Regions from separate parts of the Mycobacterium vicinigordonae genome, predicted to be linked through region 1. Evidence: predicted binding sites of a transcription regulator. Region 1 holds the regulator's gene; the other holds the start of a gene.
The links. The regulator LexA, encoded in region 1, represses DNA repair genes until DNA is damaged. The targets are predictions, from matches to a motif close to CGAACANNTGTTCG.

Region 2: H0P51_RS05765 (error-prone DNA polymerase) is a predicted target of LexA. The motif match lies at 1,637-1,650, and genes of this name have one in related genera.

What each region holds. Positions count from the first base shown of each region.
Region 1 is NZ_CP059165.1:2,387,629-2,391,182, reverse strand. Features, by position in the region: gene H0P51_RS11015 (peroxynitrite isomerase) at 1-385, opposite strand, end outside; gene nrdR (transcriptional regulator NrdR) at 397-858, opposite strand; gene H0P51_RS11005 (LysM peptidoglycan-binding domain-containing protein) at 1,021-1,536, opposite strand; gene lexA (transcriptional repressor LexA) at 1,830-2,510, shown strand; gene H0P51_RS10995 (sunset domain-containing protein) at 2,529-3,554, opposite strand, start outside.
Region 2 is NZ_CP059165.1:1,301,044-1,304,597, reverse strand. Features, by position in the region: gene H0P51_RS05765 (error-prone DNA polymerase) at 1-1,623, opposite strand, end outside; gene H0P51_RS05760 (wax ester/triacylglycerol synthase domain-containing protein) at 1,864-3,135, shown strand; gene otsB (trehalose-phosphatase) at 3,168-3,554, shown strand, end outside.

The sequences.
Region 1 (3,554 bases):
GGGAACGTCCAAGCGCCGAAACCTCTTTGGCCGTTGGCGTCAGACCGACATCGGAGGTGACCATCTCGATTTCGATGACGTCACCACTGACCGTGTAGCTGCCGACCTCGATCTCGGTGACGCCACTCGGATGGGCCAGCACCAGCTCGACGTGACCACGTTTGGGCACCCGAAGATAGCCCGTTTCGGCATGCAAGGGCTTGCCGTCGGCAACCGCCTTGGTCTTCTGCCCATAAGTCAAGAAGGGCTTACCGACGTGGGAGAACACCACCTCTTCGAGATATTCGAAGGGTTCGATGGTCGGGTACACGCCGGAACCGTTGCCCACCCAGGTACCGAGCAGCGGCGCGAGATCCGCGAGCTCGGGGTGAAGTTCGGTAGCCATCGGTGGCGTTCTCAGCCGGAAGCCGACACGTTGCGATGTGCCCGCAGCGCCTCAATCTCGCGCTCGAAATCGGCGGCGGAGGAAAAGGATCGGTATACCGAGGCGAAGCGCAGATACGCCACTTCGTCGAGGTCGCGCAATGGGCCAAGGATGGCCAGGCCGACCTCGTTACTGGGCACCTCGGGCCCAGCCGCCCGAACGGCGTCTTCCACTTGCTGGGCCAGCAGGTTCAACGCGTCGTCGTCCACCTGCCGACCCTGACAGGCCCTACGAACACCGCTGATCACCTTTTCCCGACTGAAGGGCTCGGTCACACCGCTGCGCTTTACCACTGCCAGCACCGCGGTTTCCACGGTGGTGAACCGGCGCCCACACTCGGGACAGGATCGGCGCCGACGAATCGCCTGACCTTCGTCGGTTTCCCGGGAGTCGATCACCCGGGAGTCTGGATGCCGGCAGAACGGGCAGTGCATGGCCGCTCCTTCGCCGCGCTGACATAACCGGGTCCGCAGAACACCCCGAGAGTACCCGCGCGCCGCCCGGCCGGACCAAGGGCCATGTATCACACCGATCGTGACTGCCACATGCTCGCCGAAAACCTGAGGTCGATAGTCAGACCGCGATACCGACGTCCGTCAGCCTACGGGCGCGATCAGAGTCTGCCCGGCGGACACCGCGCCGGTATCCAGCGCGTTGAGGTCACGGATGCGCTCGACGACGTCGTGCACGGGCGCGCCGGGAGCGACGCGGGCGGCCAGATCCTGCAGCGACTCCCCCGGTTCAACCCGAACCACAGCCAGTGCGGACGGCACCCGCTCCGCCGAGTCGGTGGAGTCGCCGTTGACCATGCTGCCGAAGTTTGCCATCAGTCCAAGCCAGAGGGTGATGACTCCGGCGAGAAGGGCCAAGCCGATCGTCGTCATCACCCCGACCGGACGCCGGCGATGCGTGGCGGTGGACCGGGCAACGCCGGTGCCGTAATAGCGCATCGGAGCGCCCGCGGGACGCGCAGGCCCAGCAGGGCCGGGTCGAACCGACCGATCGCGACCCGCACGAAAGGAGGAACTCTCACCTTTCGGCCTGTTGACCGGCCTGTTCAGCGGGCTCTGCACGCTGCCGTTGCGGTACGGACCCGCGTAGATGAGTGTCATGCTGTTCCCTCCGGTCGACTACTTATCGCTCGTGTGTTCGACCATAGTCGCTCATGTGTTCGATAGACGAACATTTGAGCGAGGCGTGTCGCACGAGCAAAACGGTAGACCACACCACCGACAAGGCTTTGTCGGTGCAACCAGCTGGGTGACTCTTAAATACCCCATCCATCCGCAAGTTACACACTTGTGATTCACTGAATTTCCGCTGATGGCAGTGCCGTATGCGAGCGCCGACACGCCGATCGAACACATGTTTGATTCTTAGCCCGACTGCGATTACATTCAAAGCCATGAGCGACAGCAACGACAAGTCGGGTTTGCACGCGGTCGACGCCACGCTAACCGAGCGGCAGCGCACCATCCTGGACGTGATCCGCGCCTCGGTGACCACCCGCGGCTATCCGCCCAGTATTCGCGAGATTGGCGACGCGGTGGGACTGACCTCGACATCCTCGGTAGCGCATCAACTGCGCACCCTCGAGCGAAAGGGTTATCTGCGCCGCGATCCGAACCGTCCGCGTGCGGTCGACGTCCGCGGCGCCGACGACGCGGTGACGCCGCCCCTTACCGACGTCGCCGGTTCGGACGCACTGCCGGAGCCCACTTTCGTTCCGGTCCTCGGACGAATCGCGGCCGGCGGACCGATTCTGGCCGAAGAGGCCGTCGAGGACGTCTTTCCGCTGCCGCGCGAACTTGTCGGCGAAGGGACGCTGTTCCTGCTCAAAGTGGTCGGCGAGTCGATGGTCGAAGCCGCGATCTGCGACGGCGACTGGGTGGTCGTGCGCCAGCAAAACGTCGCCGACAACGGCGACATCGTGGCGGCCATGATCGACGGCGAAGCCACCGTCAAGACCTTCAAGCGGGCGGGCGGTCAGGTATGGCTGATGCCGCACAACCCCGCTTTCGACCCCATTCCGGGCAACGACGCGATCGTGCTCGGCAAGGTCGTCACGGTCATCCGCAAGGTGTAACCGCCGCGGCGCGGTCTCCTAGTCCGCCCGCACGAAACCGTTGGCTCGCGCGACATCCTCGGTGGCGAACCAGATCTCGGCCAAGGTGTCGTGATAGAGCGCGCTGCTGGGCGTGTAGTACAAGCCGAAACGGGCGCTGGCCTTGATCGGATAGCCGTCCGGCGCCCGGTATGGATCGTCTTCGAGCGGCAGGTGAATAGTCGGACGCACCGCGGCACTCCCGGCCGGCACTGCCGTTGGGACTTCGGCCTGCGGCGCGGCCGCGTACGGCGTATCAACCTCCGCGGTGTACTCAGCGGGTTCCGCCGCCGCGTGCCGTCCCGTCCGCACCGGGGGACCAAGGTCCGGTGGTGACGCGAAATCCGGCGACTCGTCGTCGGCGGATTGGGCATCGGCGGACTCGACGCCGCCGTCTTCGACGTCGGCATATTCCACGTCGGTGTAGCGGGTGTCCGCAACTTCGACGTCAGCGTAGTAGGCATCCAGGTATTCGGCATCCGGGAAGCGTTCCGGCGCACCGGTTTCCGGCGTCTCCGCGTCCAGCGCGCCAGCGCCTGGCACCGGGGTCTGGGGAACCATCACCTCGGCTTCAAAGGCTTCCGGCGAGACCGACTCCGCGCCAACCGGTTCGTCCACGTCCAGCTCGCCGAGCACGTCCTGCGACACAACCGGAATGGGAGTTGTGCCCACCGCATCGGGATCCTCGTCTTCGTCGAACTCGTCGAACTCCTCGCCCGCCTCCGCCGCGTAGCTCTCGTCGGCCAGGGCGAGATATTCGTCGTCGTCGTCGGCGTCCGCCTCATCCTCGGCAATTTCCCCGTGGGGCCCCACCGGGACGCCACCGCCCCTGGACCAGCTGACCCGGCCCGCCGAACCACCATCGTGATGCTCGTCGAATTCCTGGTCGAGCGGCGGGAATCGCTCGGACCCGTAGTCGATGTCGTCCTGCCCCCAGGGCACATCGGCGCGCGACTCGTAGGCGCCACCGGCGTCGCGTTCCGGTTCTCGCTCATATTCGGGCGGACCGTGGCCCGCGGTGCGGCG
Region 2 (3,554 bases), 1.1 Mb from region 1:
TTGGTTTGCCAAATCCACCACTTGCTCGGGAATGCCTTCGATATCGGAAGGCTGGCCCGACCAGTGGCTGATCTGCTTGCTCCACGCATCCTGCTGTCCCTGCGAGAAACCCAGGGCACGTGCCATGTCGCGCACCGCGCTGCGGGCGCGGTAGGTGATGACGTTGGCCACCTGGGCGGCGTAGTCACGGCCGTACTTGTCGTAAACGTACTGGATCACCTTCTCACGCTGATCGGACTCGATGTCGATGTCGATGTCGGGTGGCCCGTCACGGGCGGGCGACAGGAACCGCTCGAACAACAAGTCGTTGGCGATCGGGTCTACGGCGGTAACACCGAGGGCATAGCAGACCGCAGAGTTGGCCGCCGATCCCCGGCCCTGGCACAGGATGTCGTGGTCGCGACAGAACCGGGTGATGTCGTGCACCACCAGGAAATATCCCGGAAATTTCAGTTGCGCAATAACTTTCAGTTCGTGCTCAATCTGAGCGTACGCCTTGCGTGCCCGTTCGGCGGGACCGTAGCGATCGGCGGCGCCCCTAATAGTCAGTGCCCGCAGCCAGCTGTCCTCGGTATGCCCGGCCGGGACGTCGAACGGCGGCAGCTGCGGCGCGATGAGCGCCAGGCCGAACGCGCACTGCTCCCCGAGTTCGGCGGCCGCGGTGACCGCATCCGGCCGCTGGGCGAACAGCCGCGCCATCTCCTGCCCGGAGCGCAGGTGCGAGCCGCCCAGCGGGGCCAGCCAGCCGGAGGCAGCGTCCAGGGATTGACGGGCCCTGATCGCGCCCATCGCCATAGCCAGTCGGCGCCGCGACGGATGGGCGAAGTGCGCTCCGGTGGTGGCCACCACACCGACCCCGAAATGCGGGGCTAACCCGGCGAGCATCGCGTTGCGCTCGTCGTCGAGAGGCTGACCGTGGTGGGTCAGTTCGATGCTCACCCGGTGCGCCCCGAACCGATCCACCAGGTCGGCCAGGGCGCGACGCGCAGCATCGGGCCCTCCACTGGAAAGCGCTTGGCGCACAGACCCTTTGCGACATCCGGTGAGAATGTGCCAGTGGCCGTCGGCTGCTTCGCCCAGTGCGTCGAGGTCGTAGCGCAGCTTGCCCTTCTCGCCCCCGGCAAGGTGCGCCGCAGCCAACTGCCGGGACAGCCGCCGATACCCTTCGGGACCGCGAGCCAACACCAACAGGTGCGGACCTGGCGGGTCTGGCTCCTCGGTGCGAGCCTGGCAGCTCAAGGAGAGTTCGGCGCCGAACACCGTGCGCACGCCCAACTCGGTGGCGGCTTCGGCAAACCGCACCGCCCCGTACAGGCCGTCGTGGTCGGTCAGCGCCAGCGCGCGCAGATCCAGCCGGGCGGCCTCCTCGACCATCTCCTCCGGCGTGCTGGCCCCGTCGAGGAAGCTGTACGCCGAATGCGCATGCAATTCGGCATACGCGACGGACGAGCGGACCCGTTGCCCGTCCGGTTTTGCTTTATATGAGCCACGTGTGTGCGATTGCGGCGCATCCAGGGACGGATCAGGCGGGCCGGCCGGCACCGGCTCGCCGGCATGGCGCGGCTTGCTGTCCAGAACTCGCTCCATTTCGGCCCAACTCGGCGGACCGTGGTACCAACCCATGCCTGCAATATATCGAACATTTGTTCGAGCAAGGAGGGCTGTGGCGCCGCCTGGGGACATACCATCGGAACAGCTTTCGAACGTGACCGAAACAATTTGCGAACAACAAACCTCGACAAGCCATCTGCGCTGTTAAAGCTATCTTTATTCGGACAACACACTGTTAACCTGCCGGGCCTACCGAAGCAGCCGTCCCACACCAATACTGGTACAACTTGAAAAAACAGGTGGGGGCAGAGCATGGCACGATTGGCGACACTGGAGGCGGGGCCCATCGGCAGTCCCGGACGCGCCCGCTACCCAAGCATGGCGATGGGAGCCGCGGCCCTTCTGGCGGGGCCGGCTCCGGACAACCACCGCATCACGGCTTTGCTGGCTGAACACATCGAGCCCGAATTCGACCCCGCACGCCATATCCAGCGGGTGTCGCTGCCACCACCCGGCGACGACGCCGAATTGTCCCGCGCCATCGCCCACGCCCTGGAACGCCCCCTCGATCCGGCGCGTCCGCAGTGGGAGTGCTGGATCATCGAGCGAGTCGCCGACGATCGCTGGGCGATCTTGATCAAGGCCCACCACAGCATGGCGCCGGCCGCTCAACTGTTCGCCCGGCTCTGCGACGGCGGCGCCGGCATGTTCGCCAACACGCTTGTGCCGAAACAGGTTTCGCCGTCCAATTCCGCTCATCTCAGCTGGCCCGATACCCTGCTGCGGGCGCCATTCGGCGTCGTCAAGGCCGCGGCGGGGGTCGTCACTGGGACCACGATCGGCCTTGTCGCCGCGGCCGGCAACATAGCGGCGTTGACCTCTCCGGTCGGTTCGCAGAACACGCTGAGGCATTACCGCACGGTCCGGGTCCCCCGCGCCACCGCCGAGGACGTGGCCAGAAAGTTCGGAGTCAGTCCCGACGATGTCGCACTGGCGGCCGTCGCCGAGGGCTTCCGGACCGCGCTGCTCCGCCGCGGCGAGCGACCACGGGCCGATTCGCTGAGATCTGTGGGATCGGTGCTCTCGCCGTTGCCGGTACACCACGACGACCCCGTGATGCAACTGCGGGCGGTGCACACCGCCGCCCTGCAGAACGGCGCGCTCCCAACTGGATATTCACCATTAGCATTGTGCAACAAGGCAATTCAAGTGCTTACCGGCGCATCGCGCAGCCGTGTCGTGACGCTGGCCAGCCATGCGTCGGGACCGCGACGACCATTGACGCTGATGGGCCGGCAGATCGTGGAGTTGCTGCCAATCCCACCGACTGCCCCCCAGCTCAGCACCGGAGTCGCGGTGTTCGGTTACGGCGACGAGCTGGTGTTCGGCCTCACCGCCGACTACGACGGCGCACCCATGCTCGAGCACTTGGCCGCGGGCATCGAAGCGGGCATGACCCGGCTGGCGGCACTTACCCAAAACTCGGTCGTGCCCTTCGCGCGCCGGCGCAGGCGCTCCCCACGGGCCCTGCCCAATGGTGCTGCGCCGTCGCGGCCATCGCCGCTGCGAGCGCGCCGCCCCTGATGTCGATTGCCCACCCGTGAGAAGGTGGGTCCATGTCGGTCACCATCGATCCGCGACGTATCGACGCCGTTCTGTTTGACACGGCGTTGGCCTGCACCGAAACGGTCGAGAACCGGTTACGCGACATCCACCTCGGCACCGGCAGCTTCATCTCCGACGGCCGCGCGCCCGTCGCGAAGGCCGAGCAGTTGGGGGTGCGCCCGGAACGTTGCGCCGTCGTCGCCGCCGAAGACTCGGGTGTCGACGCTGCCCGGGCGGGCGGATTCGCATTGGTGATCCGGGTCGGGAGCGACGCTGGTGCTGCGGACGCGGTGGTCACCAGTACCGATGAAATCCGCGTCCGCACCGGAGACAAGCGCATCTCCGAGCTGCCCGATGCCCTGGACGTGCTGAGCCAAATCGCCGGTTCAACTGCAGTC